Regions from separate parts of the Bifidobacterium sp. LCP19S3_E9 genome, predicted to be linked through region 1. Evidence: riboswitches for the same ligand, from Rfam matches in the RefSeq annotation. Region 1 holds a riboswitch; each other region holds the start of a gene.
The links. A riboswitch is a leader RNA that binds a small molecule or an ion and turns the genes downstream of it on or off. The one in region 1 is predicted to bind thiamine pyrophosphate.

Region 1 (10,905 bases):
CGCTCGCAATCGCGCTCGAAAGCGTGCATCCAGTCCCGTGTGTGTTGGAATTGTCGATATGCTCGCCGCGGAACCAAGTCACGTCACCGTCCGGTTCGGCCACCACGTCGCTTGCGCCCTGCACGCTGTGCCCACCTTTGACCAAGACCGCGCATCCATAGCGCGCAGCCATGCGTCTGGCGGCGTCCGCCATCGCATCCGGGGTGTCGATTGAGCCGGCAGCCAGCTCGCAGAGTACTTCTGCTTCGGGAATGTTCGGGGTGATGAGCCGGCACAGTCCGAACAGGCCAGTCAGGGCGCTTTCAGCGTTCTCGTCGAGCAGCCGTGTCCCGCTGGAAGAAACCATGACCGGGTCAAGCACGACGTTTGCGGCTTGATACGTTCGCAGCGCATCCCCGATCACTTCGATGAGCCGGGCGTTGGATACCATGCCGATTTTTGTAGCGGCAGGCGGAATATCGGTGTATACGGCATCCAACTGGGCGGCGAGGATGCCGGGGCTCACGTCTTCGACCGCGCTGACACCTTGGGTGTTTTGCGCGGTGATGGATGTGATGGCGCTCATGCCGTACACGCCGCACGCAAGCATGGTTTTCAGGTCCGCTTGGATTCCCGCTCCGCCGGAGCAGTCGCTGCCGGCGATGGTGAGGACTGCCGGCAGCGTGGTGGTAACGGCATGCAGCGGTGTTTCGCCGCTCATGCTTGGAATCCTTCCTTGGCGTTCGTATCGTTCATGTCGGTACGGTCCACATTCGCGCCGACTTGCACACCCGCAGCGCCGCCTCGCGAGTCAACGCCGGCGACGATCCGTTCCTGAGCCGCGGCGTTCCCGTACTTCTTGCGGATATTCTGCGAAATCGCCATCGAGCAGAACTTCGGTCCGCACATCGAGCAGAAGTGCGCCATTTTCGCGGGTTCCGCGGGCAGCGTGTCGTCATGGTAGGCGATGGCGGTGTCCGGGTCATACGACAGGTTGAACTGGTCAAGCCAGCGGAATTCGAATCGTGCCTTGGAAATCGCGAGGTCTCGGTCTTGCGCGTGCGGATGGTGTTTGGCGATATCCGCCGCATGGCATGCGATCTTGTATGTGATCACGCCCTGCTTGACATCATCCTTGTTCGGCAGGCCCAGATGCTCCTTCGGAGTCACGTAGCACAGCATCGCGGTGCCGTAGCGTGCGATTTCCACGCCGCCGATCGCTGAAGTGATGTGGTCGTAGCCGGGCGCGGTGTCGGTGGTCAGCGGGCCGAGTGTGTAGAAGGGCGCACCCTTGCAGATCGCCTGCTCCATTTCGATGTTCATACGCACCGTGTCGAAGGGGATATGCCCCGGTCCTTCGACCATGACCTGCACGTCATGATCCCACGCACGCTGGGTGAGTTCGCCCAATGTCATGAGTTCGGCGAGCTGAGCGGCATCATTCGCATCAGCCAGGCAGCCAGGACGCAGACCATCCCCCAGAGAGAAGGCGACGTCGTATTTGGCGAAAATCTCACATAATTCGTCGAAATGCGTGTACAGGAAGCTTTCCTGTTCATGCTGCATGCACCATTGCGCCATGATTGAGCCGCCACGCGAAACGATGCCGGTCACGCGGTTTGCGGTCAGCGGCACGTAGCGCAGCAGCACGCCCGCATGGATGGTCATGTAGTCCACGCCCTGCTCGCACTGTTCGATCACAGTGTCGCGGAACAGTTCCCAGCTAAGCTTGGTCGCATCATCCTCGACTTTTTCCAACGCCTGGTACATCGGCACGGTGCCGATCGGGACGGGGGAGTTGCGCAGGATCCACTCGCGCGTGGTGTGGATGTCGTTGCCGGTGGACAGGTCCATCACGGTATCAGCGCCCCACTTCGTGGCCCACGTGAGCTTGTCGACCTCCTCATCAATGGACGACGACACCGCGGAATTGCCCATATTCGCGTTGAGTTTGGTAAGGAATTTCGACCCGATAATCATCGGCTCGGCTTCCGGATGGTTGATATTGCACGGCATGACCGCACGACCGGCGGCGAGTTCGGAACGGACCAGCTCGGTGTCGCAATGCTCGCGGGCTGCGACGAACCGCATTTCCGGCGTGATGATGTTGTGCCGCGCATACCACATCTGCGTGACCGGATGCCCTGAGGCCTTGAGCGGATTGTGTTTGCGGCCGCGCCATTCCTTGGTCGCCTTGCCGCGTTGGACTGCGCGCTTGCCGTCATCGGCGAGGTTGCGCTCGCGGCCTTCGTATTCGACGACGTCCCCTCGGTCGCGGATCCAGTCGAGACGTAGTGGCGCGAGCCCTTCTTTCGGGTCGCATGAGGGACCTTCGGTGTTGTAATCGTGGAACGGCGGGTTCGGGCCGACGCCGGGGGTGTCGGAGAGTTTGATTTCGGTGTAGGGCACGTCGAGGTCGTAGCTGCCTGATTCGTTCTCGAAATGGATGCGCTCGGTTTTGCGGATGTGCGCCTTGTCGCGTTGTGTGCAGCCGCGTGCGGCGATGTCGACGCGCTGCTGTTTGGCGAGTCGTGCGGCTTCCTTTGCAGCTTTTGCGTTGGTGAAGCCACCGGGCTGGCCGGATTGCAAACGGTTGAGTGAGGTGGCGGGCGGATTGCCGTCCGTCACCTCATTGGCGTCCCCCACAGATGTTGTCCCCGCTGCCGGTGCGCTCGAGATGGTGCGCGCCGCGTATCCGTGATGTCCGCTGCCGCGTACGCTGCGCCACGCATCCACCATCGCTTGGGTGGTGGCTTTCGGGTCCTCAGCCCCGGCGATTGCCGAGACTACGAACCAGCCGGCTGCCTTGGATGCAGCCAGATCGCGCATGTCGGCGAGGGTCACACCGCCGCCGATGACGACCGGATAATCGCTGGCAGTACAGATGGTGTTGATCAAGTCGATGCTCAGGAAATGCTTGCTACCGTCATCCTCGACGACGATGGCATCAGGCTTGGTGGTGGAGGGATGCAGCGGCGCAGCGCCGATGTAGTCGATGCAGCCGCTCGGCAGTTCGTTGATGAGTTTGACGAGGCTTTCGGTTTCCGCGCTCAGGCCGATGATGGCATCGTCGCCGAGCAGCTGTCGCGCCTCGCGCGGGTCCATGTCGTCCTGCCCGATATGCACGCCGTCGACCTTGATACCCAGATTGCGGCACTGCCAGACGACGTCCACACGGTCGTCGATGACGAAGGCGACCGTGTCGGACTTGTCGTTGTCTTCGATGATCTGCGCGATATCCCGTGCGGTTTCGGTCAGTTGCTTGGCATCTGCGGTTTTGTCACGCAGCTGGATGAAGGTGGCGCCGCCTTGCAGCGCGTCATCGACGATATCGCCGATCGGGCGTCCCTTGGTATCTTGCGACCCGAGGATGCAGTAGGCGGTCAAGTCGAAGGTGTCCCGCATGGAGGCGTAGGGGTAGTTGGTCATGGTGTTTCTTTCTGTTATTGGGCCGATTGTGACCCTTGGTTCTGAAGTTCTGAAGTATCGTGCTGGGGCTTACTGCCGAATGCATTGATATTATGCAAACGATTCATTCGCTCAATATCAGCGATATCTCACCTAAATATGGCGATGGGATGATTACGTTTGCGTATGCATTGCTCGCCGCTGGTCTCACCGCGACGGCGTTGCGGGCATGCCGGATGTGTTTCCTTGGCGATGGAGCAACGTCTACATGCTTGGCGCGGTTCGATTGCGACTTGTCAGGCCGTGCCTGCGGTGTCTGGAGATACGCTGTTTTGCGACGCAGGGACATGTGACACGATGATTGGCGATGCGGCGATGTCTTCGGCGGTGACGTTCCACAGCGCGTCAAGGAATCGGGTTTGGAAGCTTCCTGGTCCGGTGCAGCCTTCCGCAGCCTGCTCGGAGGCACGGTTGTACAGTGCGCTCGCAGCCAGCGCGGCGGTAAGCGGATCGGCTACGGCGAGATAGGTGGCGGTGACCCCGCCGAGCGAGCATCCGGCACCGGTGATTTTCGTCATCATCGAGCTGCCGCCGGGCAACCGGTACACGGTGTCTCCGTCGGTGACAAGATCTGTGGCGCCGGACACGGCGACAGCGGCACGGTGATTTGGCGCGTAGCTGCGCAAATATCGCGCCATCACGATTGCGGCGTTTGTGGCGCTGTCCACGTCATCGACAGCTTCGACGCCTGCCGGTCGTGTGGTTCCCTCCTTGGCTCCTGTATCGGAACCAGCGGATGGGACGTTGAGATCCCAGATTCCCGCTAACGCGATGATTTCCGAAGCATTACCCCGCACGATGGTCGGAGGAGCGGAGCGGAATGCCCACAGAATGGCGGAACGGGTGCGTCCGATGCCGGCGGCGACGGGGTCAAGCACCCACGGGTGGTGCATGGCTTGCAGCGACCGCGCGATGTTGCCGAGCGCGTCCTTGAAAAACGGCAGCAGGGTGCCGACGTTGATGTAGGTGGCCTTGGCGATTGCCGCGGTGTCGATGATATCGTCCGGCAGGTAGCTCATCGCCGCGGTGCCGCCTGCCGCGAGCTGCGCGTTGGCGACAAGGTTGATGGTCACGAAGTTCGTGAATGATTGGGCGAGCGGCGTGGTGTCCTTCACCTCGCGCACAGCCTTCGCAATCAGCTGGCGCTCGGGGTCGTCCGCTGGCAACGGTGTTCCGTTCAGGGCTGCGCTGGTACTGCCGGTGATATCTGGTGATGCGTCTGTGTTCATCATTGCTCCCTACGCTGGTTCTAACCAACAGGTTCTAAGGGTCAGGCACGGTGCCTTTCTCAGCCTTGCCTTGCGGCAGGCTCCCCTGCATTGGATTATGTGAGCCATCGTATGGACGCCCGAGGACACGGGGTGGATTCGGGGCGGATTGGCGCGTGCAGATTGCACGCCGCTGAGGTTCAGGGTTCCGGATAATATTAAGAGGTTACGTATGTCCTGCCGAGTCCGAATGACGTAGGTCTTTTCCAGGCGTTGCTGACAGCACTGAATCTCCCGGGACACTGACACGGTTGTCTTTCGGTCGCCTTGCGCCGGCGTGGATGTGTGGTTGGTGTAGATCGGTCTCGCTCGGATTGCGATCACACTATCGGGGTCGACGTTGCGGCGCGCACGTCTCGCTACGGCCGGGCAAACTGAGAGGAGAAGGACTTCATGCATCATCTGGCGGTGAAGATGAAAAACGGCCAGTCGCGTTGTTGACAATGGGTCGTGTTGGCTGTGTACGCAGTCGTTGTCATCGTGGTGATGTGCTTCCACGAACCTTGGTTCGATGAGGCGTAATCATGGTTGATCGCCCGCGACTGCTCATGGCATGATCTCTTGCTGGTACGCCCGCATTACGAAGGACACCCGCCGTTGTGGTGGCTGTTGTTCGCGATTCCCGCACGTCTCGGCGTCCCATACGAGTGGGGAATAAAAAGCATTCAACTGGTGACGGCGGTCTTCTTCGTATGGGTGGCGGTCCCTATTTATCTGAATCAGCGTAAGTCGGCATGGCGTTCATCCGTGCAGAACGATGTGCAACAACGCCCAGGTGACCATCGCCACCGCCATGACCAAGCTCAAAGACGGCGAAAAGCTGACGATGAAGACCAATGATTCTTCGACGACATGCAGCGACAAGGAATGCACATTTACGCAGGCCGGCGGCACCATCAGCGGCATCCCCATTACAGTGTCCAAAGACAACACCATCAAGGTGACCATCAGCTACAGCGACACCAACGGCGGTGATTGCTATACCGTCGAGGGGGCAGCGATTTGGGTGATTCCGAATACAAGCACGAGAGCACCACAGGCGCTTTGGAATGGTATCCGCATAAGCCGTGACATCAATTCGCCCTGCAGGGTTGAGGCTTTGCGGGGCTCACCTATTATCTGGCGGTCATTGACTGGCAGCAGGGTAATACGGAAAACGAGAGAGAAAACAAGTTCCCGGCACGGGTTGACGCCCGGTATAAGAGAGGAGAACAACCGTGGGCCATACATACGGTAGGAGGCGGGCGCTGCTCAAACGTATGCAGCGCGGCTTCACCATGGTTGAGGTCATCGTGGCGATTGGCATGTTGACGCTCGTCGGACTGGCGGCTGCCCAGTTCGCCGTCACCGCCGTGCATTCTTCCTACGCACACCAGCAGCGTGCCATCGCGGTTGGTCTTGCCGAATCGGGTATGGAGCGGGTACAGGAAAGCGTGAAGGGCAAAGAAGGCAACACGATTTTCTCTACGCTCACGTCGGGCATGTCCAAGTCGGGGGCGCAGGGGGCGCTCAAGGCGGCTACCGATTTCAATGTGATTGAGAACGCTTCAGATACCATGGATCTGGGGTGGAATGATTCTCCGAGCGCCACGGCGATCCAGGCCAAGGTCGAGACCAACGACCAGCAGGGAAGGCGCCACGTATACCGTATGCACGGTTGTCGGCAAATGTTATCGCCTGTCTGCCGAGGCTTCCTGCCTGTCCGCGTCGAAGCAAGGTCTGGTGACTTCATCCGGCGCTGTCGGTGCGTACAAATATGTCGGCGAAGGCAACAAAGCCGTTGATGCAGCATCCATCACGGACGCCACGAAGTTCCCGACCGGCCCGTTCAACACTGGTACCGCTTCTAGTCCGACCTATTCGCCGATGCCCCGCGTGGTTGTGCTCGTCACTTGGCCGGACAGCCAGCATCAAGGCAAGACTTGCTGGTACAGCACTGCCGCGATTTTCGATGGCAGCAATGACGACACCCTGAAGAGCAAGTGAGGCGGTGAACAGTATGGATAGTGGTATGAGCAATGTTGGACAGCCGGCGACAACAGTAAGCATGCGAAGCGGATCTTGTGATGCAAAGCATGAAGGATCAGCAGGAAAGTTTGCATCTCGTTGGCGCAAGCTGAGGAACACCGATAAGCAAAAGGGCGTTTCTCTGACGGAACTCATGGTGGCACTCGGTATATTCCTCTTGTTCTCGTCAGTGTTCACTGCCAGTGTCATGCAGTACCTCCGGTCTACAAATTCGACTGCGGTGCGTGCTCAATCGGCGTCTACGGTAATGATGGCAACCCAGCGGCTTGAGCGTTTCGTCACGTATTCCAACTCGATTGGATATGCCACGACGGGTGGCAGCAGCGGTTCCGCCGACAAGAACACGGTGTTGATTTATTCGGCGCCGTCGTCCGGCAATGATTCCGGTGCGGCCAGTGCGAGTGTCGGCCAGTATTCGGGTAGCAAACTGGTTACATTGAATACCCAGGTGACATTCAGTTCGAGGAATTCTGCGGCGTCAAGCGCCACGGGTTCAGCGTCGATCACCTATGCAGCGTGCCAGTGAGCCGCAGTGCCCGCTAGTATCTGGAGACGAATCTTGGCAGAACATAGGTGATAATTCATGGCAAAACGACTATGCTGATTATGCAAAAGGCGGGGAAACGGTTATCGATACCGCCACGGGCTTGGCTCAATCAGCAGCTTCGAGCAAGACTAATTTAATGTTCACAGCAAATACAGGTGTTGATTGTTTCGTTGTGAATGGTACGAGCGAAGGCTCGAAGTTAGTGACCAAATTTGGCAATTATACAACTTCTGACGATAGAGCAACCTTCTATCGTTATGAAAAGGTCGCTGATGAAGGAGCCGAACCGGAAAGGCAAAGTTTAATTACACGTTTGTCCTTGCTTCATCCGTGGCAGATGAGAAGCGACCTTGGCTGAGCCCTAGAGCACTATGCTTAACAGAGACGAAAGGGCTTCCGGACAACCAGAAAAATCCCAGGATTCAACTGCAGAAGTGTCGAGGAGCTATGTACGATGCGACTGGCGCAAAGTATTACCCACAACGTTGGACGCACCTGACAAGGATAGCTCAGCGGATAAGACGGGAATCGGTACCTCGTATAATGTAACGGCTAATGCCTCCATCAGCTACGCATTCAGCAAGTATGTGGACGCTGCGAACTAGAAGTGGTGATCGGTAGTGTTGACTTCCTCCATCCTTGCCGCCGGTGATGTTCTGGTCGGCTATGGTGTACCGCATCTGGACACGAGCGCGTACGGCGACGGTGTCACCACCGTGGTGCTGGCCGTCGTCGCGTTCGTGATCGGGTGCTTTATCGGTTCGTTCCTCAACGTGGTCATCTGGCGCGTGCCCAACGGCATCAGCCTGGTCAACCCAAAGCGGAGCTTCTGCCCCAACTGCAAGTCCCCGATTCGTTGGCACGACAACATACCCCTCATCTCGTACCTGGTGCTGCACGGCAAATGCCGTGACTGCCAAGAGCCGATCTCCGGGCGATATCCGCTGGTTGAACTGCTCGGCGGGTTCATGACCATGCTCGCCGTACTCGGCCCGGCCCTCCACCTGTATCCGGTGTGGCTGCTCCCTGCCACCATCTACTTCGCATGGCTGAGCATCGTCATCGCGTTCATTGATATCGACGTGCAACTCATCCTCGATATCATGACGTACCCGTCCATGTTGCTGATACTCGCCCTGCTCACCCTTGCCTCATGGGGGACCGGCTCATGGACGCCACTGTTGCGTGCCGTCATCTGCGCGGTCGCTCTCGCAGCCTTCTACGTACTGCTCGGTTTTATCTGGCCGAACGGCATGGGGCTGGGCGACGCGAAACTCGCCGTTATCGTCGGGCTCATCCTCGGGTGGCTCGGCTTGAGGCAGCTCATTGTCGGGGCGTCCGCAGCGTTCATCGTCGGGGGAGCCTTCGCGCTCATCCAGGTGGCGCGCAAACGCATCAACATGAAAGGCGGAGTCCCGTTCGGGCCGTACATGCTCATCGGAGCGTGGATCGGCATCTACGTAGGCGCGCCAATCGCCAACTGGTACCTAACGATTTGCGGGCTTAACTAGTCCACAGGAAAGAGAAAGGAAAAGGAGAAAGCCATGAAGCCAATCACGACACAGTCGCTGCCGAACGACGCGATTCGCGCGGCCGTCATCGCCAATCCCTACACGGAACGGCCGTAGATACTGCAATACCGCACGATCGGCCTGCCGACCGGCGCGGTCGTCGACGGTGAAGTCGTCGACCCGCAGACCGTGACCGGCCTGCTCAGGGGGCTTATCAAGAACGCAAAATTCCCCAAGGATCTCGCGCTCGTCTACACCAGCCGTCGCGTGGTCTACAGGGAAATGACCTTCCCGGAGATGCCGCTCGCCGAACTGCACGACACCCTACCGTTCCAGGTCAAGAACTACATCGCGCTGCCGGTCGACGATTCCATCATCGATTTCGTGCCGCTCACCCGTGAAGAGCAGGCGCAAGGCGCCGTGCTCCACTGCATGGTCGTGGCGACCTTGCACACCGGCGTCGAGAGGACCACCACGGCGATTCAGAATGCAGGATTCGCGGTGCGGTCCGTGGACGTTGGCGCGTTCTCGCTGGCACGCATCTTCCGCGACCAATCACGCGACAAGGCCATCGCTGTCGTCAATGTCGGTTCCAACAGCACCGATGTCATCGTCCTCTTGCAAGGGCACCCGGTCGCGCTGCGAGCCGTACCGTCCGGTGCAGACGATATCACTCAGGCCGTGGCCAAGGCACTCGACATCCTGTTCGAAGGCGCACTCGAAATCAAGAACCGTATCAGCCTGCAGAACGTCGTCGGCGATGAACGACTCGAAAAAGCCGAGGAAATCATCCGTGACACCACGGCACAGCTGATTGTCGGTATTCGTAACACCCTGAACATGTACAACACCGACCCCGGCAATGGTGGCCGACGATATCGTCCTGGTCGGAGCGGGCTCCATGCTCGCCGGCTTCCCACCCGTGCTCGTCAGCTCCGCCAACAAGACCGTCACCATCGGCGACCCCTTCACCCACTTCATCGTCGGAGAGGACGCCAAGCGGCAGAACATCAACGTCCACGGACCCGAATATGCGGCGGTCCTCGGGCTTGCACTAGGAAAGAGGCCACGATGAGCGCATTCAGCAAAGGTAGCCACAGCGGCAAAGGCGAAAAGTCCGCGCCGCGCCGCCAAGACAAGAACAATGACCAGAAGGATGGCAAGAAGGGCAAGGGGACATCCTCAACGTCGACCTGTCCAGCCTCGGCAAGTCCAAGAAGACTGGCAAGCTCACCCCGCCCGACCAGTGGAGCCTGAGCGTCGACCTCCTGCCGAAGTCGGTTGCGGCGATCAACAGGGACCGTCGGATCGCTAAGATCATGGGCTTCGTGACCGTCGGCGTGCTGGTGCTGTGCTTCATCGCGGGACTCGTTGCCAACCAGTTCGTTGTCGCGGCACGTGGCGAAACCGACGACGCACGGCTCCAGCAGACCACCCTGACCGCTCGTAAGGCGGAATTCAAGGGAATCCAGGACGTGCTCGTCGCCTCCTACGACATCAACGTGGCGCGCGCGTCACTGCGCTGTACGGCGAAGTCAACTGGCTCGTGGTTACCGACCAGCTACGACCAGTCGGCGTTCATCGCATCGCTCGACGGTGCGGCGACCAGCTCCGGAACCACCATCCAGAGCGTGAGCTTCGGAACCGCTGCCGCTGCCACTTTGCCGAGTGACGCGTCCGTGCAAATCAGTGCGAAGAAGGTTGTTGCCGTGCCGGTGACCATCAGTGCACAAGGCGGGTATGACGCGCTGCACAACTTTGTCGACCAGATGCAGCGCATCGACCGCATCGCAGTGCCGACCAGCGTGAGTTACTCGGTCGCCGATGACGACTCGCAGAGCACCGTGACCATCAACAGCAACATCCTCGCGATTCTCAGCTCCGGGTCCACCCAGACCAACGCGTCCTCCGATGCGATCGAGAACGCGACCTCCGGCGTGTCCAAGTAAGCGCTGCGGGAGTGGTACTACGAGAGTGGTGCTGCAGGGCGTCTGAGCCGAGAGCGGCCGCCAGACGGTGTGGCTGTTGGCTCTGGGCTGGCTTGGTCGGTTGGACTGGCTGGTTGAGCTGGTTTGACTGACTTGGATAGTTAAACCGTCTGGTT
Region 2 (10,905 bases), on a different contig from region 1:
GATTCCCCAGCCCAATCATGCGGGCGGCGCGTTCGGCACCATCGCCTACCGGTCGTTCGACCATCCGGTACTGGTCGAGGACATCCAAGCCAAAGCGAAGGCCGGCATCGACATCGGCGGCACGCTCATCGGCATGCATATCCACCCGGTGGTCGTTCCGCTGCGCATTTCCATTGACATGATTGGCAAGGCGCACATCATCTGCGCACGATACCGCCCCAAGTACATCGGCGGCAGCCGCGCGATCTACGACGAAAAGCTGATGTAGGCCCTGACGGCCTCCAGTCACGGGCTGTGTCGGGAAGCCCGCAAGCCCGTGACTATTCGGCCGCCCCGGTCGCCTTGCCAAGTAGCCCGAAGTCAACAGTGGACATGAATATCGTCTGCGTGAGCATCGTGCGATAATTCTCACGCACATCGGTAGCGGTACACTCGCCGTTCGTCTGGATATGACGTAGGAAATCAACCATCAGGCATGAGAACAGAATCACCGCTTCTTTCGGATTGCTGCACACCATGCGAATAGACGGCTTCCACATATCCCATAGCTGATTGCCATGCGCAACCTTGGTCGTCCAGCTTCCGCCAAAAATCTGATGCGACCCATTACCGACCATTGAACCGACAACGGTGTCGGCAATGCCTTGAATGTCAAGATCAGCGCCATCCGGGTAGACGTTTCGATACCCGAACTGCACGAGACCAGCCACGCTGTAATCCTGCATATTGAGCAGATACTGGTCCAACGCGGGGCCCATCACCCAACGGCTGCCATCGGAACCCATCACCGTGTCAAGACGCAAACCCGAAGGCACACCCGAGTACACTGCCGCATACTGCGCGGCGTACGCAGCGATGAGCGCCACCGGATTCGCCATCTCACTGACCTGGACAACGCCGTTGATTGAACACTTCCGCTCAAGACGCGCATAGAACGGCCCTTCCGCCACAGCCAGGCCGTGCAACAGGTCGCGCTGCTTCTTCTTACGCACCCGCGCGAAATAAATTCTGTCTTGCAAAGTCGGCTTGGGCATCGGCTTTGCATACGCCGGCCAACCGTTCGTTGGTTCGTCATCATCCCTTCTTTCATTTTGATGATTTGGATTGTGTCTGGGTCCCGATTATGAGCGTTGGAAAAACATCTGCCTCACGTACGTCAGCTTTCGCCACGGCACACTCCTCTCAACCCAACGGAAACCAAGCTGCAAACGGTTCACCAACTCCCCCGTCAGCACGACCATACCCCCGTCACGCACGCAACATCTGCAACGTCACGCAGAAAACCATCAGAAAACATTCGTCAAACGTTTGACGTTTTTTCTGTGTCCCAACATGTGGACAATATCAAAAGCGAAAACCGCGCGCTACCGCCGCGACCGCACTCACCTGCCGCCAAAGAAACTGAACGCACCAAACCACACCGACACCGCGAGCGCGATCATCGGCACCGCGAAGCAGCACACGAGGAACACCCGGTCGCGCATCCCGCTCGTGCTGACACGCGCGTGGCTGCGAGGCCCATCGCCGCCGAATCCACGCGCCTCCATCGCAGTCGCCAAGGTGGTCGAACGCCTGATGGACAACACCAGCAACGCGAACGCCTGCGGGAAGAACGCCTTGAACGCATTGTCGTCGCCGATCCCACGCGAACGGCGTGAGGCGGTAAGTGCCGCCCAGTCGTCGCGTAGCACGGAAAACAGGCGCATACCGGCGAGCCCGCCATAGACGAATCGGTCCGGTAAATGCAGAATCTGGCTGAACGCGTCCGCCAGCTCGGTCGCATCAATGCCCAACACCAAAATAATCGCGGGAATACCCACCGCCAGAATGCGCAGTCCGGTAGCCAATGCAAGCCACGCCGACCGTTCACTGACGGTGATCATGCCCCAATGCCACCAGACGGCTCCCCCCTGTTTGCCGTACAGCAGTACGGCGAGCGCCGAACCTGGCGCCCCGATGAATACCGGCCACGTGGATTTGACGACCCGCAACGGTTTGAGCCCGAGACAAGCGAGCGCCAGGAATTCGACGATGAGCGCGGTGCATGCGGACACCCAGTCGAGGCTGAAAATAAGCGGCAGCGAGGCAAGCAGAGCGCCGAAGAGCCGGTAGGCGGGGTTGATGGATGCGATGACGCTTGACCTGCTGGAGGCTCGCGGCTGTTCGTGACGTTCGTTGACCGGGCTGACGCGGATGGTCTGCTCGTCATCCCATTGGCCTTGCCCGCCTTGCGGGATGAGTTCGATGACGCGTGCGCCGAGCGCGGTGACGAGCTCATGGTCGTGGGTGACGACGATGATGCTGACGCCGTCGCCGCGCAGCCCGTGGATGAGGTGGACGATCTGCATCCAAGTGCGGCGGTCCTGCCCGAACGTCGGTTCGTCAAGGATGAGCACGCGTGGGGCGGCGGCGAGCGCTGCGGCCACGGTGAGCCGGCGTTTTTCGCCTCCGGACAGCGTGTACGGGTTGACGTTCTCGTACCGGCTGAGGTTGAAGCGTTCGAGCAGGTCGTGCGCGCGGCGGCGGGCTTCGTCGGGTGCGATGCCGGTGCGCAGCGGTCCGAGCATGACTTCGTCGATGACGCTGCCTCGGGCGAACTGGTGCTCGGGGTTTTGGAAAACGTAGGAGATGCGGGAGGCGAGTTCGGTTGATTTCCAGTTGATTGGCTGGGTGCCGTGCGCGTTCCCGGCGAGTTCGCGGCTGGCGTTAACGGAGCCTTCGAGCGGTTTGAGCAGGCCGGCGAGGGTCAGGGAGAGCGTGGATTTTCCGGCGCCGTTCGCTCCGACGAGCGCGGTGATTTGCCCGGGTTTGAATGCGAGGTTGATGTCGCGTGCGATGGCGTCTTCACTGTGCCCGATGCTCAGGCCGCTGGTGGTCAGGATCGGCTCGCCGGTACCAGTCGCCGGATCATATTCGGGTTCGCTGTCGGTGTAGATGCGGGTGATGGCGTCTTCGGGGCGTTGGTAGCGTTTGGGCAGCCAGATGCCGAGGCCGGCGAAATCGATGGTGCGGTCGGAGAAGATCTCGTCCGGGGTGCCGTCGGCGATAATCACCGTACGTTGGTCGCCATGGCGGCCTAATTCGGCTTCATCGCCTTGCTGGGTGATGACGGTGGCGTTATCTGGTTCGTTCTGCCCGCCGGATTCCTCTGTTTCCCCGGCCCCGCCCGCGGGCTGGCTGTCTTGCAATCCGAGAACGATGACCCTGTCGATCATGTCAATCCAAGGTTCCGCTCGGTGTTCGACGAGCATCATGGTCGCGTGCGTACTGTCGAGCACATTACGTACCGCGCCGACGATCTGGTCTACACCGTCCGAATCGAGGTTGGCGGTGGGCTCGTCCAACAGCAGGACGCCGGGCTGCATGGCGAGCGCTCCGGCGAGGGCGAGGCGCTGCATTTGCCCGCCGCTTAAGTGCATGGTGGAACGGTCAAGCTGGATACCGTGCATGCCGACCGCGTCGAGACTGTCGCGGACGCGCTGCCAGATCGCTTCGCGCGGCACGTTGAGATTTTCCGGACCGAAGGCGACATTGTCACCAAGCCGTTCGAAAATCGCCTGCGCATCCGGGTCCTGCAATACGAGGCCGACGCGTCCCCTGGCCTGACTGACGGGCGTGCCGTCAACAGTGACGCTCCCCTCGGTCAACCCGCCATCCGCGTCAATGGTGCTGGTCGTGCCGTTAGCGGCGGTGTTCACGCTTTCGATATCGCCGCCGAGCAATCCGGCCGCGCCTTCGAGAATGGTAGATTTCCCTATGCCGGAAGCCCCAAGCAGCAGTACGCGCTGGCCGGGTTCAATGCTCAGGTTGAGGCCGCGGACGGCGAAGTGGCGGCGTGAAGCATGCCGGTAACCCCAATCATGGAATTCGAGGCGTGCCGGTTGTGTCGATACCGATGTCGGTTGCATCGATCCTGCCGTCATCGTGTTGTTGTTGTGTTCGCTTGACTTCATCGCGTCCTGTGTCCTGCCGTCTTCGAATGCGCTGGCGTGGAACCGTTGTTCTGTCGCCGTTCGCTACTGTATCGCGAACTGCCGTCCGCCGGATCGCGGTTCCACCCATGCTTGCCGGGCTATACTGCCATACTGTTCTGCCGTGCACTTGAACAGTTCCGTCGAAGTGCCGGCGTTTGGAGCGAGACTCATCGCCTCGCGGTTATTCAGGCTGCAGCCCGTGCCTCGCGTCCGGACGCGAACTTATCGAGCGCACCGGTCCGTGCGATCGCCCGATACAAGTACCACACTACGATACCGGCGAACACGATGCCAGAAATCACCGACGTGACCAGATAGATGGTGATGTACTGCCCGGTGAACGCCTGGCCGCGCATGAAAATGTCATGCAGCCACACGGCGACACCCGCGAATGCACCGGACAGCATGGTGATCGGCACGTTCCACACGCGGTACAGCACAATGAGGAACGCAAGTTCGGCGAACGCGCCCTGCATCAGCGATGTGCTGAACGTGTCCATGCCCGTCCACTGGTTGCCCATCAGGCTTTCGATGACCCCGCCGAGCAGTTCCGCGTACGTGGCGGCGCCGGGCTTGCGCATGATGACCGCCGCCAAGGGGCCGGCGAACAGCCACAAACCGTTGTAGATGCCTTGGAATCCGGGCATGACCAGACCGATCAGGTCGCCGACGCCCAGTGAGTAAATCAGGGACACCAGCCAGAAAATCAGTGCGCTGGCCACGCCGATCACCGACGCGACGGCGATATCTACGACACGCCATCTCAGGCTGGGGCGACCCGCTGCGACCGGGGTCGCCTCGGGTTGAACGGTTGCCAAATTGCCAGTAGATGTCGATGTGGCGACGGATGTGTTGGATGCGTTGGATGCGTTCGAAGAGTTGTTGCTCATATTCATGTCTTCCTATGCGATGCCGGATTTCGATGATGCCCGGCACAGGGTGGTATATCGCTGCAATGATCCCGAAACCGCCCGCCCATACTGGTGGCGGGTCTTATGCCACTGACTTGCGAAGCCGTATCGGCGCTCCGCCGCAAGCCCCGGGGTTTCAGACGCTGACGCTTTCAGATGGTGCTGTCAGACGGTGATTTCAGACGGTGTTGTCTCTCAGGCGCTGATACCGCGCACCTCACGCCCTGACGCGAACTTGTCGAGCGCACCCGTCCGCGCGATCGCACGGTACAGGTACCACATGAGGATGCCGGCGATCAACAGGCCAGACACCACAGTGGTGATCAGGTAGACAATGCCGTACGACCCGGCAAGATTGATGCCCTGAAGGTTTTCGATGAAGCTGTACGCCCAGCATCCGACCCCCGACAGCGCGCCGGACAGGGCGGCAACCGGCAGGGTCCACTTGCGGTAACGCACAATCGCGAACGCAAGCTCCGCGCACACGCCCTGCACCAAAGCGATCAGGAATGTGGCGAGACCGCCCCACATGTTGCCCATCAACGCTTCAAGAATGCCGGCGACGATCTCCGCATACACTGCGGCGCCCGGCTTACGCACGATGATGGCGGCCAAGGGCCCGGCGAACAGCCACAGTCCGTTGAACAGGCCGGGCAGACCGGGGACGATTGCGTCCAGTGCGGTCCAAGGTGCGGCGGTCAGCAGGGCGACCAGCCAATAAATCAGTGCGCTGGCCACGCCGATCACCGATGCAACGGCGATGTCGACAACGCGCCACTTGAGATTCACTGTGGATGATGCTGCGGTATTCGCGGCTTGTGTCATAATGATGTGCCTTTCTTGAACGGTTGTTCTCAGGCACGGGAAGAGCGACGTCCGTGCGCCGGCATTGCCCGGTTCACGTTCATTCGGTCGGAGGAAACCCCCATCTCAGCCTGGCGTTCAGCCAAGCCCCCGTGTCGGTTGTTCAGTCTAGGGGCACCCCATGATTTTGCATGATTCCCATATCATCCCCATACCGGCACGGCGGCCCCACGATATGCCCGCATCTCGGATATTCTGTACTCGCCCGGCACCGGCCACCCGAAGATGCATAGCCATCTCCGGCACCCCGCGAGCAACGCCATGCAGGAACCACCAACCCCACCCCCATCTCACACAACTTCCCGCACAAACCGCGCTATCTCCAACAACCCGCATTACCCCCGCACCAGCAAACCGCAGATGCACGCGTATCCCGGACTTCCTGCAACCCACGCCACACAGATCACGGCACATACATCCCCAACCCAGACAACATGACGAAACTACTGCGCCATCCCCCATGCCCCGCGCCCGCCCGACACCGGCAACTCGCGGATACACAACAATCTTTCAATCCACGCGATTCCAGTTGAATTGAGCCAGTCCCATACGCGATGAACTCACGAAAATCTCATGCCCATCTCACCATCCCCTATGCCCATTACTCATCCAGCAACAGCGCCTCAGAGATACACGCGCATTTCCAGTTCCCTGCAACCCGCACAATACGGGCCCAGCCATCTACGCCATCGACTCAAACAATATTCCACATTAGCTGCGCCATCTCAAGTAACCTATGCCGTCCCCGCACTGGCAACACGCAGATACGCAGCTATCTCCCACAGCCCGCAAACCACGCCACGTAGCAACCGCCAACACCGACCTCATCTCGCGCAACTTACCGTATAAACCGCGCTATCTCGGCGTTCCTGCTCCCTCAACCGCGCAGAAAACCGGAGATAGTCGCCTATCTAGCGCACGCCGCGTACCCACCTGCCGCACCTAACCCGCACACTCAAATCCCCAACCCTACCGGCTCTTGAAGAACCGCAGCAGCTGGGACTCCCGCACGCTGAGCCCGGCGAGGAATGTCGCGGCCATCGCTCCAGCGAACCCGGTTGCGGAGATTCGGCAGGCGGCGATGAAGATGTTCATCCAGCCGTCGGTGGACATACGCCAGCAGTAGGCACACAGCAACGCCAGGCACGCTATGGTCGCCAGCCCCGCCCAGATGAGCGTCTCCAGGATCATTTCGAGCAGTTGGGCGCCTTTGGTCTGCCCTACGTGCAAGGCTCCCGCGTATTCCAGTCGCCTGCGCCGCACGGAAATCACCCCGGCAATCACTCCGACCGCTAGCGAAACGTACGGCAGCCATACCGTCATGCGGTTCTTATAGCTGGAGTACGCATTGTACCGGGAGTCGAAGGATTTGTTGACCTGCGCGACCGTCGTGTTTCCGCCTGTTCCCGAAACGATCGCCGTGGAATACAGCAGGTCGTTGGTCTGTTCGCTGACCGGCCACTGCTTCGCCCAGCATTCGGTGAATTCGCCGGAGGATGCCGAAACCGGGATCATCGCCGCATAGGCGAATCTGGTGTCGCGGCCGTCGTTGGGCCAGGAGAATACGCCGGCGATGGTCATATCGCCACGGTTGGTTTGCATGACGCTGCCTTTAACCAGTCCGAAATCATGCGAGACGTCGGTTGAAATCCATATTCCCGAGGTGTCAGCGGTCTCGTTCACTTCCTGTTGCGTTGATGTCGCCCCCTGTTGCGCAGACGAGGACGCAGACGACGATGCCGCGTTCGCCGTTTTCTGCCCGGATGCAAGCAGTTTGATGAATCCCGGGGTCACTTCGTACGCGGGCAGTTCCATGCCGGGCGTCGAGGACGCGGTGATGCTTTCGGCAGCACGGGCCGCTCCTGCAAGGCTTGGCCCGTTGTGGACCATTTCGAGCCCGTCGCACGCTTGGCCGTCGACGCTTGCGCCGATGAAGGCTTTCGTATCGGCGTCCGAACTGATGCGCGTGATCGCTTCCTGTTCGAGCTGCACGATGGACATGGCTTCGTACCCGCCAAGAAGCGCACCGGTGATGAGCATGACGAGGAAAAACCATGCTGCCCGCGTGGTCCCCGCGCTGATGTTCCGCACGGCTTCGGAACAGATTGACCGGAGATTCATGATCTAACCCCCTCGCTTCCGGCAGCACTTCCAGCATCGCTTCCGGCAACACTTCCTGCAATGCTTCCGTCTGCGCTCCCAGCAGCACGCCCGTCCACACGTGCAGCAGCGCTCTCACCCGCGTCCCCATCCGCGTTTTCAGCACCGACCGGCGCGTAATCAGCCAAATCAATGATCCGGTCGCACGCGTCCCTGGCACGCGGGTCATGCGTCGCCACGACCACGATCATGCCTTGCCCAGCGAGATTACCCAACACTTCGCTCACGGATGCCGCCGTTCGCGTGTCCAGCTGCGCGGTCGGCTCGTCGACGAGCAGCACATCAGGGTGCGAGCATACGGCTCTGGCGAGCATCAACCGTTGCGCTTCGCCGCCGGAGAGTTCGGAAAACCTCCGGTCCGCCGCATATTCCAGATCGAACAGTCCCATGGCTTGCAACGCTTCAGGGATCGCTTCACGCCTGCTCATGCCGTGGCACAGCAGCGGGAAGACCACGTGGTCGAGCGCGGTCCGCTCCGGAACACCGTAGGGGTTTTGGAATACCCACCCGATGCGGTGGATGTCGTCGCGTTCGACTTGCCCCGCCCATGGTTTCACCCATCCCGCGAGAATCGACAACAGGGTGGATTTGCCGCATCCGGAAGGCCCGCACAGCGCGACGGTCTGCCCCGGGCTGATTTCGAAATCGAGATGTTCGAACAGAATATCCGTTCCGGGGAAACGGTGTGCCAGGTCTATTGCTTTCAGGAGCATGTTGCGCCCGCGATCTTCGACCCGATTTCCACCGAGGTGATGGATGCCGTGCTGCCGCCGTCATTGAGCTGCACAAGACTGACGCCTAGCGAAGAGCCGACAACGGTGACGGCATGTTTCGTCCCGCCCGTGGTCATGATGCACCCTTTGCTTCCGTTCAGGCCGAATACGGCGCCCGCGGGCACGCGAAGCGCTTCAATGGATTGCGCCAGGGAGAGCGTGCCACTGATGCCAGCCGCAAGCGTGTCCTTTGTCTGGGTTCTGTATTCCTCCGTCGCCGAAACCTGTTTGAGGTAGTCGGCGTTGTCGATGGCGGTCTGGCCTGCGGGCAGCGTGGTCGATTGGCCGAATACGGTGATTACCCGATCCTGGTCCGAGGGGTTCGTGTTCTTGATGCTGAGTTTGACCAAAGCCCCTGGAATATCGCCGATCTGCGACCCTTGGGTGACGCTTGCGCCTGTGGTTCCCTGCCAGTTGCTGACAGTGACGCTCTGCTCGGGAATCCATAGGATGTCGCTGAGCAGGAGCGTACCGTCGCTGTCCGAACCGTTGTCCGCCATGAGGCGTTTCCACCCTTGCTGGGTGTTCCATGAGTACCGGTCGCTGTCGGCGTCGGATTGATAGCCGAGCCGGGACAGCTCATTGTTCAGCGCACGCACGTCCTGCCCCCGGTCTTCCACGTGCAGGTCACGGTACAACGGCAGGGCCGTGTTCAGGGCGATGACGGCACGGTCGTTGACGCGCATGCAGGCATGGCCGGAAGATAGCCCGTTGCCTGAATAATCCGCTGTCACGGTGCCGGTGCTGTTGCCCAGAATGGTCCTGTCGCTGGCGATGCTGGGGATCAGTGTGACTGTTTGCGCGCCATTGTACTGCTGCGTTGACACTTTGGCTTGCGTCACTTCTCCGGATGTGCCCAGTAGTGCGGGCGGACGGTCGGGCATGAACATCGCGCACGCCCCCGCGGTGATTGCGGCGGCCACCACGATGGACATGATGACCCACGCCGCAATATTGACATGCCGGCGGCGTTTGTTGTCGACTTTGCCTTTGACACCACGCTCATGACGAAACATCGATGTTCCCCTTCCCTTGTTGCTAACGGACTATCGTATACCGGCAATCGGTGCGGATGGTGCGCGACCTATCCCAGCGGTTTCCAGTAAGACGCCTGATCTGACGCTTCTGCGTACCCGTACTGATAGAGTGCAAAGCATTCCTGTGCTTCTGCACTATGGAAGAATTCCGGGGCCGAGTCGCTCGACGTATCCTTCGAGAACTGGTCTTTCGAATACGATGTCGGGACAACGTTTTTCTTAATCAGACAATCGACGATAAGCTGATGATAATCCGTAGACAGTTCGGCATTGCCCTCCTGTGTACGATACAGTAAATCAACATTCATCATTTCATGGCCGATGCAATACGATAAATCTTTGTCAAGTTTCTTGCTTTGCGAATCCGTCAAGCCAGCATAATTCATAGCGGGCATGGAATAGAACCCACCATATGAAAGGGGTTTCGAATCGGTCCAACCACGATTCACGATGCAGGAACGAAAGTTCATCCAAGACTGCTCGTAGTCCGAACGCGATATTTTACCATTGTTCTTTGTCGCACGTATGATGATGTCCCGCTGCTGGGCGCTCATAACATCATCGCTGTCCTTTTTCTCTTTTTTCAAGGTATTGTCATCATTCAGCATTCGTCTTGCCAACGCTTGCAGTGAAGAAGCAAGATGGCCACTATCTTCCCCAAAATCCGGATCAGCACTGGATCGAGAAGAAGAGGATTCCCCTGAAGTATTAGCCTTGCCTGTCTGCGTCTTCCCGGACCACGGCGCGGAACATGCACTGGCGCAGGCCCCAACGCAAACAATAACGGCAACAATACCGATTATTCTCTGCCATACACATCTCATCACCCCATCACCTTCTTTGGACTATTGCAGATTTCATCATTGAATACTGATATCAACTATTCCGGCTTGTTCAAGATATCGGTTTCCATACCGGCTCCGACGTTCCTGCATCATCGTTGAAATAGAAGCCTTGGGCGAAGAAGCAGGATTGGACGCGCTCATCGCTTACGGAAAATGATGTCGGACCCACGTATTTCTCCCCGGGGGACAGGTCTTCTCCCATCTCCTTCTTGTATTGTTTCTTAGTGAACGACACGGGGACTACACCATTCTTGATGAGACAGTCAACAATCAGCTGATCCGTATCGGAAGACAAACCAGGATTACCAACTTGCGTACGGTACAGTGAATCCACATTGGTC
Region 3 (10,905 bases), on a different contig from region 1:
GATGGAGCCGTGGACGTGCCGGCATTCCAAGCCTTCTATCTTGACGGACAAACCGATGATGAGGACAAGGACCAGCGGTTCTGCCAGTATGTCGAGAACCTCAAGGTCATCGACCCGAACCGCTACGAGGTGCCGGAAAGCCTGAAATCCGTGCTTCGTCCCTATCAGGCGGAGGGCTTCAGGTGGCTCAACGCGGTGTGCGACAAGGGCTTCGGCGGTATTCTTGCGGATGAAATGGGTCTGGGCAAAACCGTGCAGATGCTCGCCATGCTGCTCAGTCGGCTGGACGAATCGCGCAAGAACGGACCGAACCTGATTGTCTGCCCGGCCTCTCTGGTCTATAACTGGGTCGCTGAGGCGGAGAAATTCACGCCGGAACTGCACGTCGCTGCGCTCGCGGGAAGCAAGGACGAACGTCGGGCGATTCTTGCCAGTGCACGCGATTATGACCTGCTCGTCACTTCATATGATCTGTTGCGGCGCGATATCGATGATTATCGTGATATCAACTTCACGTGCATGGCGTTGGATGAGGCACAATATGTGAAGAACCACGCGACGAAATCCTCGCAGGCGGTGCGTTCGATCCAGGCCAAGCATCGGTTCGCGCTCACCGGCACGCCGATTGAGAACCGACTGTCCGAATTGTGGAGCATTTTCGATTTCCTCATGCCCGGGATGCTCGGCAGCTATAAGCATTTCCGCGGTCGGTTCGAAATGCCGATTCTCAGCGGTGACGCCATCGCGCAGCGCAGATTGCAGGTGTTTGTCGGCCCGTTCATTCTGCGCCGTCTCAAGAAGGACGTACTCGGCGACCTGCCCGACAAGATTGAGAACGTCATCACCGTCCAGCTGGAGGGCGAGCAGCGCAAACTGTATGCGGCGCTCGAGCAGCGGTTGCGCGCTTCCATCAACAGGGATACGAACTTCGATTCCGGCGCCGAGAAAATCAAGGTGCTCGCCCAGTTGACCAGGTTGCGGCAGATTTGCTGCGATCCGCGGTTGGTATACGAGAACGCCGGGAAGAAATCCGCCAAGCTTGACGCCATCGAGGAGCTGGTGGAATCCTGCCGTGATGCGGGCCGGAAGATGCTGATTTTCTCGCAGTTCACCAGTTATCTGCATTTGATCGGCAAGCGGTTGCACAAGAACGGCATCGACTATGACGTGATCACCGGCGGAACCCCGAAGAAGAAGCGGCTTGAGCTGGTCAACCAGTTCAACAAGGACGACACCCCGGTGTTCCTCATTTCGCTCAAGGCCGGCAATACGGGTCTCAACCTGACCGGTGCCTGCGTGGTTGTGCATGCCGACCCGTGGTGGAATGCCGCAGCGCAGAACCAGGCGACTGACCGTGCGCATCGCATCGGGCAGACGCAGGATGTGAACGTGTACCAGATTGTGGCGAAGGACACAATCGAGGAGCGCATCATCAACCTGCAGCGTACGAAATCCGATCTTGCGGCGAAGTTCGTTGATGACGCCTCGACGACCGGTGGCAGCGCCATCAGCCGGCTTACCAAGGACGACCTGCTCGCGCTGCTCGGGTGAGTTGCCGGGGATTGTTGCCTTGCTGCCCGGGCGAGCGCTGGTCGAATGGGTGTTACCGCGAAATCGCCCAGGTGCGCATTGCTCTGGTGGGGCGTTGCCCAGGGATTGTCTGAACGGGCGCCGGTCAGCTGGGCGCGGTTGGGCGGACACTGGCAGTCTGATGTCTTGACTGGTTGGCCGGCAGCTGCCCCAACTCCGCCTTGCGCCCCAACGAATCAAATTAGTAGCACACGATATATTAGCTTACGATATACTAGTTTGTGATATACCAAATTGCAGGTTGGGGACGCAGTGACGGGAAACGCCGCAAGGGCGATTACTTACCGCCGTGCGGGCGCGGAACGGTGTGGATTTTGCCGGTGAAGTTGGTGGATACAACCTGCCAGACCGTGACGCTTGCCATCTGCTGTGCGGTGAACGGCACGTGATCCATACCGGCCTGCTTGCTCATCAGGGCTTGCATGGCGGCGATTTTCTCATCCAGATCAGTGATCACCGTCGCGGTGCCCGTGCCGACGATCGAGCGGAAGGATGCCGACCAGTTGCAAGGTGTGCGGCCTTCATGCACCTGATGGTCGCAGTCAAGTTCAAAGGCGACTGGAAGCGCGTTGCCGGCTGCACTGATGGCGTCGATTTTTCGTCCCTCGTGCGCTGAATGCAGGAAAATCCGCAGCTCGCCGAAATCCGGCGGCAGCGGTATCCCGTCCTCCGACAGGCTGACCGGAAGGTCGTTTTCGGGGTGTGCGAATCGCTCGAGAGTGAATCGGTATCCGAAGTTCATCGGTACGATGGTCAGGCCTTCGGCGTCCTGGTAGGCGACGCGCACGACTTCGCACGCGTCGAGAATATCCTTGATTTGCTGTGGGGAGCGTACTTCGCGATCGGCTCGGCGCATCGGACGATGCACTCCGGGGGTCGTCGAGGCGTGCACATGTGGCGCGCGGCGCAAAGAGCCAGATGGCGGTAATGGCGTCTTGAGTGGGGCGGGCGCGGCATCCTGCGGTGTTGGCGTGTGTTGTTGCGGTTGAAGAGCGGAATCGGTCATGGAATCCTCACAGTATGGTGATGCGGTGGCATACGAGCGGCATTCGGTACGGGACGCGCATCCAGGCGGTTGTTACAGTGCAGTATAGAACGTAGGGCACCTCGCGACGTGATATGCCGCAATGATTGAACGCCGCAGAGCATGAGGCTGGTTCTCGTTTTCAATGGTTCTCGATGCGCTGGTATCGGATGGTGCGGCGTCCGACGGAATCCGGCGGAATAGTGAACATTGCGCGGGATGACGGCAATCGTGCTGACAGACGGGCATAGTGATGCTGACCGGGATATGCCGCAGGGGCGCACGATGGTGCATGACGGGCGAATTCCGGAACGCAGGGGCGGCTCAACTCGATGATAGGGGCGGAACTCGTGCGTGTATGTCCCGGTGCCTGAGGTAGGGTGGCTGGGCAACCTAGGGGAGCTGCGGCGGGTCCGCGGCTGAGAGTGCGCAAGGCGCAGACCCTGTGAACCTGTCCGGGCAATACCGGCGAAGGAAAGGAATGGTCATGGCGGCGTCATCTGCTCAATCGAATCATGGTTCTCGAACGGCAATCATGCCGAACATTGCTCAAACCAGTCAATCCGGCAAGTCCGGCGCATCTGCGGAATCCACTGAAACAAGGGAACCGGCAGCCAAGCACGTTCCGCTCGCTCCGGCGAGCAACAGCGGTGATTACGCGTTTCTCGGGGCGACCCCCGGCAGTGTGGCGGACCGGTTCTATCTGGCTGCGGCCGAAGACTGGAATGCGGCGATCAATTCGCGTTTCGTCAATGAACTGCTTGACGATACGCTGCCTGACAGCGTGCTGATCAGCTATCTGATTCAGGATTTCACGTTCTTCACGCAGCCGACGCTGGAACGACTGACCGCGCAGGCGCCGACGCAGGAAATCCGCGACATGCTCAACCGGCAGGCCGAGTTCTTCGCAAATCAGGAGAAACCATATTTCCTGCGGTTCTTGGAAGAGTATGGGGTGGATGAGCGCCAGCAGGCGAGCGTGCCGCAAACCCCGGCGAACCGTGAGTATTGCGCGTATCTTGACCGGATTGCCGCGACCGGCAGTTTCGCCCAGCTCTTGTGCCTGATGTGTGCGATGGAATGGCTGTATCTGGCGTGGGCCAAGCGCACGGTGGATGCGGGCGTTGTACAGCAGGTGCCGGCGCATCGCGGTTGGGTGGAATTGCACGAGGGTGAGCTGTTCCGCTGCTGGGTGGGCAATCTCATCGAGCTTGTGAACCGGTACGCGAGCGTCGACGGCCCGGAAGCCGCCGTATTCCCCGAGGTCGCCCGACTCGAACGCGCGTTCTTCGAGGATTCGTATGCGTATGGGGTGGGGGAGTGACGTTTCGCTTGCCGTGTGGAGACGCATGTTGAGTGTTTCGGGACTTGCGAGATAGCGAACAACTGGGCGTACCATCTGACAACGCTGTTCCAAGGCCGGTATCTTGTGTATCTGAGGTATCGCAAACGTGCATCTCGGCTATCTGTAGTACCTGCCGGGACATATCTTCATTATGAGGGTTCATCGTTGCCTGAATCGTAAGTATGGACTGTGGAATTCCAACAGTTCCAAAATAAAACTGTAAATGCCTATGCCGTTATGCTATGAGCATAGTACATAGCATAACGGCTTCTCTTTCGTTGAGCTAGCAAGGAGGGTGAATATGTCTTTATCCATACAAGAGCGATTAAAAGACCTACGTGTGGAGCGTGGCTTGACGCTGGGGCAGCTTGCGGAGCAGACCGGGCTTTCCAAGTCTGCGCTGGGCAGTTACGAAACGGAAGACTTCAAGGACATCAGCCACTATGCCCTTATCCGGCTGGCGAAGTTTTACGGTGTGACCGCTGATTATCTGCTGGGGCTGTCTGAAATGAAAAATCACCCAAACGCCGATCTTGCAGACCTGCGTTTGAGTGATGAAATGATTGACCTGCTGAAAAGCGGGAGGATAGACAATACCCTGCTGTGTGAGCTGGCGGCGCACCCGGATTTCCCCCGGCTGATGGCTGACCTTGAAATCTATGTGAACGGAACGGCACTGAAACAGGCGCAGGGTGCAAACGCCATAGTGGACACGATGAGCGCAACTGTTATAAAAAAGCATAATCCTGGCATGAGTGATACGCAGTTAAGACAGCTTATCACCGCCCATATTGATGAGGACGAGTTTTGCCGCTATGTGATACAACGGGACATAAACGGGATTGCCCTTGCTCTGCGGGAAACACACAAGGACGATTTTTTCAGCGTCCCAGAGGATAACCCGCTAAAAGAAATGCTGGAAACTGCTGGTGAAATCGTCAGCCAGGACAGCGACACGGAACAAGCGTACTTGGCGTTTATCTGCAAACGGCTCAAGCTGAATTTTAGGAAGCTGTCAGTAGAAGAACGGAAGTGGCTGAAAAAGATTGCGGAAAAATCCGACTTGCTGAAGAATCCAAAACCGCAGAGAGGACGAAGATAAAAAATGCCTGAACGGCGGTTCTGGTTTTTCAGAACCACCATCCAGGCATTTTGTTTAGTAATAGAAAAAGGTGCAGTTGATTATTGCGTATTGTCAATCTCTCTCAAACCGGGTAGTAAAAATACGGCAAGCGCAACGATGATAATGCCAATTCCGCAAATGACAAACCATTTCTCAACTCCCAGCCGCTCCGCCAGAGGCCCGGAAATGACAAGGCCAAACGGCATGGCGAGGGAAGCGGCGCTTGTCAGTAGAGAAAAAACTCTCCCCAGATATTCTGGTTTGACCGTTTCTTGAAAAATCGCATTTTGCACACCGTAAAATGGAGCGGAAATTCCCATAACAGTACAGCACACAACAAAGACAAGAAATGCGTCTGGCGGCAAAAGCCCGGAGAGCATATTGCTAACGCCCATCAGGAGAACGGAAAGACCGATGGTGTACCGCCGTTTCTTAAAACCGCCCCAAATGCTCAGAATGACTCCGCCAAGCAGCATACCAACCGCAAAAGCAATTTCAGCGGCAGAGGCATGGGCCGGTGTTCCTTTGAAGTATGACATACAGATGAGAGGAAAAAGCGTACTGATTGGCATATAAAAGAACATATAAATTACACCAATCCAGAGCAGAGCAAAGAGGCCCCTGTTTTGCTTTAATACCACATACCCCTCTTTCATATCCTGTAAAAACTGTTGTCTTTTCGTTTCTGGACATAGTTCAGGCGTTGGTATGGACGAAATCGCAACAGTCACACAGGCAAGGATTGCACCCACAATATCTAACAATATAATTGCATTAAGAGGCCAAACAGCATATAAAAACGCTGCGGCAGCTGGACTGATAATCGCACTTACTGCTTGCATGGTCTGCGTGTAACCAGCGCATTTTGTAAGTTCCTCTTTTGGCACAATCATAGGTGTTGCTGCGCTGAATGCTGGAGAATGAAAAGCAGTTCCCGCACTTCGGATTAACAGGACAACCATAATAGACCATACGGGCAATTCCATGTAAAACGCCACCAGCGCCAGAATACCGCCAGCGGCGGCAATTATCAAATCCGCACCAATCATTACGCTTTTACGGCTGTGCCGGTCAACAAAAGCACCTGCAAACGGGCCTAAACAGGCTTGCGGCAAAAATCCAATCAGTGTTGCCGCCGTCAATATGATTGCAGAATTAGTTTTCGCAACCAAATAAAAGATAATGGCCATTTGCAAAATACCGCTGCTAATAAAGGATATTGCTTGTCCGGCAAGAAGTGTAAAATAAGTTTTTCTCCATGAATTGTTGTTTTGGGTCATAATGCGAACCTCCTTTTTTATTGCATTGTTCCTTTGTTTCTGCAATAAAAAGCAGGCGTTGTCCCACAGAGAGGGCAGACGCCTGCATAACAACAAAGCACGAAAAAACACCACGATACAGTTCAAAGACTGCTCGTGTCAAACCTACGTGTTCCTTTGCATACGCACGCAAAAAAAGCCCACCATCATGTGGAAAGGTACTTCTACTTTTTATTGCTTATTAGCGTACACAAATTAACACACGTAAGCCTCCTTCCAATCTCAAACTGTCGCACAGTATAACACACATCCGATAGACTTGTCAACCATTTTTAACCTTGTTTTCCATCTTGTTTTTCCATCTCTTACGGGCAGTAGCAAAGCCAGGCGAGCCAGTCAACGGTCAAGATGAACGGCGCTTTCAGCGCCGCCGTTGACAGTCTCGCCCGTCTTTGCTAATGGGTAATCAAGGCGGGAAAGCCATTTTAGGGCTTTCCCGCCCATTTCAATTTTGGGAGAAGAAAGGCCCCAAAATGAACGAGTGCGGCCAAACACTTTTAGGGATTGGCCACCTTGTCCACCCATCCAGCGGGGCGGCGGGGAACGGTCAAGGCCGGGCGTCAGCCCATTCATTTCAGCCTTGACGGTTTCCTGCCGTCCTGCTACTTTTCCCGGAGTGTGGCCACACATCTGGTCACGGTGTCCAGAGCTTTGGGACTTTTTGTCCCATAGGCCGGGGGCGGAGGACGAGGGACGGGGGCTTTCATAATACGCCCTGTCTGCTGCTGAAATCAGCCCTTTGTTTCCGGCTTACCAGCCCCAAACAAAGCCCTGCTTTCCTGCCGCGTCAAATGCCCTTGCCCTCCCCGGCGGCAACGGTATTTTCAGGGCAACGCCGACAGAGCGTATAACACACTACACTTTGCTCCGCAAAGTCGTGTGCCAAATGGGGCGCTGCCCCCTTTGGAAACCCCCGCAACAAACAGGTGCTATGCACCCAGCCGGGAGCATAGCGCCGTTTGTTGTCAGCAGCCCGTTTCACGGTCTGCGTGTAGTTCCTTGTAAACTGACCTAACTCTGATATCAGATAACGATGAACCCGCGTAAGTGAGATGACTTCTGGCATGTACTACAGATAACCCGGATACGGGTACGAGCTTCAACTTGAGCTTGGCTTCAAACCCGAGACATCGCCGTTACCCAACTTGCTCGTCGGTGAGGTGTCGCAGCAGATCCGGCGGCACGGGGTGGATCAGGTGCAGGTTGGAAACCACTACGCGCTGCTGGATTTCTTCGCCGTCCTTGTTTACGCCTCGATTGGTTTCCTCGTGCGAATCCTCAATCGCCGCCGCACGGCCAACATAGTAGTACGTTGTTTCCTTCGTTTCGACTTTCCTGCGGATGAACACCGGCACGAAATGCGACTCCTGCCAGGGTTTGTCGTTGGTCTCGCGGATCCACTGGAATTCGGGCGATTGCGCAGAACGATTGTTCTTGCTGAACCACTCGATGTCTTGGTCGTCAATGAACCGGTCCTGATACTGGCTTGACTCGTATTTGATGAAAATCGGCATGGTCCCCGTACTCGCGTCGTAACGGTAGCCGCCCACATTCTGTGGGACCTGCTCGTTGCTCCAGCCGCACATCCGCATCACATCAAACAGTGAATACTTTTCCCCGACAATGAACCCGTGGTCGAACACGGCAGACAGCGACAGGCCCTGTTTGCTTGCGGTGACGCGGGTTTCTTCATACCGTCCGACGCATTGTGCCAGTCCTGCCTGCACGGTGTCCGCAAAGAACTGGCGGAATGTCGCGTTTTCTTGCAAGGAGGCTCGCAGCCGGGACGACAGACGTGCTCCACCATCCCCGGACAGTTCAACCATCGGCACGCCGCCGAAACGCTCCCGGTTTGCACTGGTGAAATACGAATAGTCGAGTACCCGCAACGCCGATTCGCATTGTGCGATATCGCCGCTGCAATCAGGGAACAGACTGGTGACCAAGTGCTGCAAAGTTGGGGCATCCAAGACATCCACGCTACCGGCCTGCGAGAGTACGTCGGCATGGTCGCCAACCATATCCCGTACGGCATACGGCATTTCAATCCCGGCAAGCGCCGTCAACGCCACCAGCTCGTGTGGCCGCAAGCCGCGCAGCTGCGTATCGGTCAGCATGGTCAGCATTCCGTCTTCGACCGAGGTTGTTGTTTCGAGCCGGAATCGCGTATCTGGATCACCGTTCTTGGTGCTGAGACTACGTTCGCGTGAACGGACGAAGGCCAGATAGTTCTTCGATTTGCAGGCTATCGTGTACACAAGCGATGTGTCACGTGCCGTGATATCCATGAGCATGGGGATCCGGTTCAATTCGCGACGTAGTTCCCGGTATTGTTCGCTGAGTTTTCTCATGTCGGACAGGTCGGCATGATCGATCGCATCAAGCACGCGCTTGCGGGCGATGGGATCGAAGCTGATCGAGCATAAGCCCGGCGCTTGGTTGTTGAGGTTCTTGCGTACGCGGTCACGGTCGCCGCTGTTGCCGTACAGGGCGATCGGGATGAGATAGTTGTTGGCGTAATTGCCGATGAAATCCACGACGACGACTGATGATTTGCCTGGGTATTTGCGTAGGCCTCGGCCGAGCTGCTGGGTGAATATGATGCTGGATTGTGTCTGTCGTAGCATCACGATTTGGTTGGTTGCGGGGATGTCGATGCCTTCATTGAACAGGTCGACGGTGAAAATGTAATCAAGCTCGCCGTCTTGCAGCGCTTGTTCCACCTGCTCGCGCTCTTTCAGCTTGCTGGCTCCTGTTAGACATGCGGTCCGGTATGGGCGTTCCGCCTGTTCGTTGATGATGTGGGTGAATTTCTCTGCGAGAATCTCGGCTTCCTCGACCCGGCTACAGAATACGATGCCTTTGACCGGTTCGCCTGCCTGACCATAGATACGCAGCTTGTCGATGATGTAGCTGACGCGGTTATCGGCGGTCAGTTCGTTGACCCACCTGCGTAGTGCCGCTCGATCCTTGTCGTTCGTGTGTTCCATGCTCACACCGGTGTCGGGCAGTCCTTCCACGGTCTCAGTGATGAACTCGCTGACCCCGTAGTAGTGGAATGGGCAGAGCATGTCCTCTTCAAGCGCCCGCTGGAGACGGATCTCATAGGCGATGTTGTTGCCGAACAGATCGAAGATATTCCCGCTGTCGTTGCGTTCCGGGGTTGCGGTCATGCCGAGCAGGAATTTCGGTGTGAAATGGTCGATGATTCGCTTATATGTGTCGGCCGCGGCATGATGCGCCTCATCGATGAGAATATAGTCGAACGCATCCGCAGGGAAGTTGCCGAGGACGGACTGCTGCGCCATGGTCTGCACGGTGGAGAATACGTACTTTCGATCAGCGCCGTCTTTGTCGGTGCCGGTATACAGGCCGAGCTGGTTATCCGGACAACCTAGCACGCGCTGGTATGATTCCATCGCTTTGGTGAGGATTTCCTGACGGTGTACCAAGTACAGCATCCGCTTGGGATGACATTGTTTCACATCAAACGCTGACAGGTAGGTCTTGCCGGTACCGGTCGCGGAGATCACAATGGCACGGGTTTCGCCCTGCGCTCGCAGATGGCGGAGGCTGGCCAGCGCTTCGCGTTGCATTGCGTTCGGTTCGACCAACTTGCCTGTTGGATCCGGCTCTGGTGATCTGCGTGAGGGTGCAAGCGGCGGGGCGTTGTGCTCGAATTCCTTCTCGTACGCTTCGATCCACGCGTCGTCAAGCGGCACGGATTGTTCCCGCTGCAGTTCGATTTCCTGGCTGAGCTCTTGCGCGAACCGGCCATCCTGTAAGGAAGGGACACGAAGATTCCACTCGCGGTTGTTTCTCAAGGCATTCTCGGTCAGGTTCGAGCTGCCGATATACACGGTGTACGCGTCTTTGCCGTTTACGGTATGACGGAACACATAGCCTTTAGGATGGTAATTGTTACGAGACGGATCGGGGTTGGGTCGCCCGCCAGTATCGGGACGTTCCCAAACACGTACGTCGATACCTGCCGTCTGCTGTAGTTCGTTGAGCTCGCGGAATGCTTGCGGCGAATTGAAATAGTTGTAGGTCGAAGTGATGATGCTGCCGGCGTGGGCATGATTGTGATCGTGGAAATTCAGAAAATGCTGTTTGAGCATCTGGATCACCGATTGTGTGACGAAAGCGACTGACATGGAGAAGCCGTTGCTGTTGTCCAGCTCGTGGATCAGCGCATCCTCCATAGTTCTGCCGCCTTGGTTGGCGATCAGCTGGGGAACATATCGTTCGTCTGCGCGGGTGTCTGCGGTGATGAATCCCGAGCGTAGTGATCCGGCGATAAGCCCTTGCGTGATATCGGCGATAATGCTGGAATCTGTGGACTCAGTGGAGAAACGGCTGGGCATATTCGACATTGGCGTGGTAGTCATGATTGCATGGCCTCCGGGAAATCGGAGACTGCACAGACGGTAGAAGGCATGCTCTCCAACAATCTGACGGCTTCCCTGTCGGCAGGCGCCCAGTCAAGTTCACTGAGACTCGC

Region 2: linked by a shared signal. The riboswitch ahead of ACTQYB_RS05950 (ECF transporter S component) and the one ahead of ACTQYB_RS00960 (hydroxyethylthiazole kinase) in region 1 are both predicted to bind thiamine pyrophosphate.
Region 3: linked by a shared signal. The riboswitch ahead of ACTQYB_RS02990 (TenA family protein) and the one ahead of ACTQYB_RS00960 (hydroxyethylthiazole kinase) in region 1 are both predicted to bind thiamine pyrophosphate.

The regions. Positions count from the first base shown of each region.
Region 1 covers NZ_JBQKEV010000001.1:240,248-251,152, reverse strand. Annotated here, with positions in the region: gene thiD (bifunctional hydroxymethylpyrimidine kinase/phosphomethylpyrimidine kinase) at 1-700, opposite strand, end outside; gene thiC (phosphomethylpyrimidine synthase ThiC) at 697-3,408, opposite strand; gene ACTQYB_RS00960 (hydroxyethylthiazole kinase) at 3,684-4,676, opposite strand; TPP riboswitch at 4,666-4,773, opposite strand; partial or broken gene ACTQYB_RS00955 (ABC transporter permease) at 5,202-5,396, shown strand; gene ACTQYB_RS00950 (hypothetical protein) at 5,509-5,952, shown strand; gene ACTQYB_RS00945 (type IV pilus modification PilV family protein) at 5,933-6,499, shown strand; gene ACTQYB_RS00940 (hypothetical protein) at 6,438-6,701, shown strand; gene ACTQYB_RS00935 (PulJ/GspJ family protein) at 6,727-7,269, shown strand; gene ACTQYB_RS00930 (hypothetical protein) at 7,253-7,648, shown strand; gene ACTQYB_RS00925 (prepilin peptidase) at 7,911-8,801, shown strand; gene pilM (pilus assembly protein PilM) at 8,919-10,058, shown strand; gene pilO (type 4a pilus biogenesis protein PilO) at 10,121-10,750, shown strand.
Region 2 covers NZ_JBQKEV010000009.1:31,328-42,232, reverse strand. Annotated here, with positions in the region: gene ACTQYB_RS05970 (TIGR01440 family protein) at 1-268, shown strand, start outside; gene ACTQYB_RS05965 (hypothetical protein) at 321-1,034, opposite strand; gene ACTQYB_RS05960 (ATP-binding cassette domain-containing protein) at 1,383-3,953, opposite strand; gene ACTQYB_RS05955 (ECF transporter S component) at 4,160-4,864, opposite strand; gene ACTQYB_RS05950 (ECF transporter S component) at 5,081-5,710, opposite strand; TPP riboswitch at 5,743-5,853, opposite strand; gene ACTQYB_RS05945 (hypothetical protein) at 6,719-7,840, opposite strand; gene ACTQYB_RS05940 (ABC transporter ATP-binding protein) at 7,867-8,622, opposite strand; gene ACTQYB_RS05935 (hypothetical protein) at 8,613-9,698, opposite strand; gene ACTQYB_RS05930 (hypothetical protein) at 9,767-10,543, opposite strand; gene ACTQYB_RS05925 (hypothetical protein) at 10,614-10,905, opposite strand, start outside.
Region 3 covers NZ_JBQKEV010000004.1:33,355-44,259, forward strand. Annotated here, with positions in the region: gene ACTQYB_RS02980 (DEAD/DEAH box helicase) at 1-1,551, shown strand, start outside; gene ACTQYB_RS02985 (pyridoxamine 5'-phosphate oxidase family protein) at 1,868-2,446, opposite strand; TPP riboswitch at 3,000-3,108, shown strand; gene ACTQYB_RS02990 (TenA family protein) at 3,150-3,938, shown strand; gene ACTQYB_RS02995 (helix-turn-helix domain-containing protein) at 4,261-5,061, shown strand; gene ACTQYB_RS03000 (MFS transporter) at 5,142-6,362, opposite strand; gene ACTQYB_RS03005 (DEAD/DEAH box helicase) at 7,538-10,792, opposite strand; gene ACTQYB_RS03010 ((deoxy)nucleoside triphosphate pyrophosphohydrolase) at 10,789-10,905, opposite strand, start outside.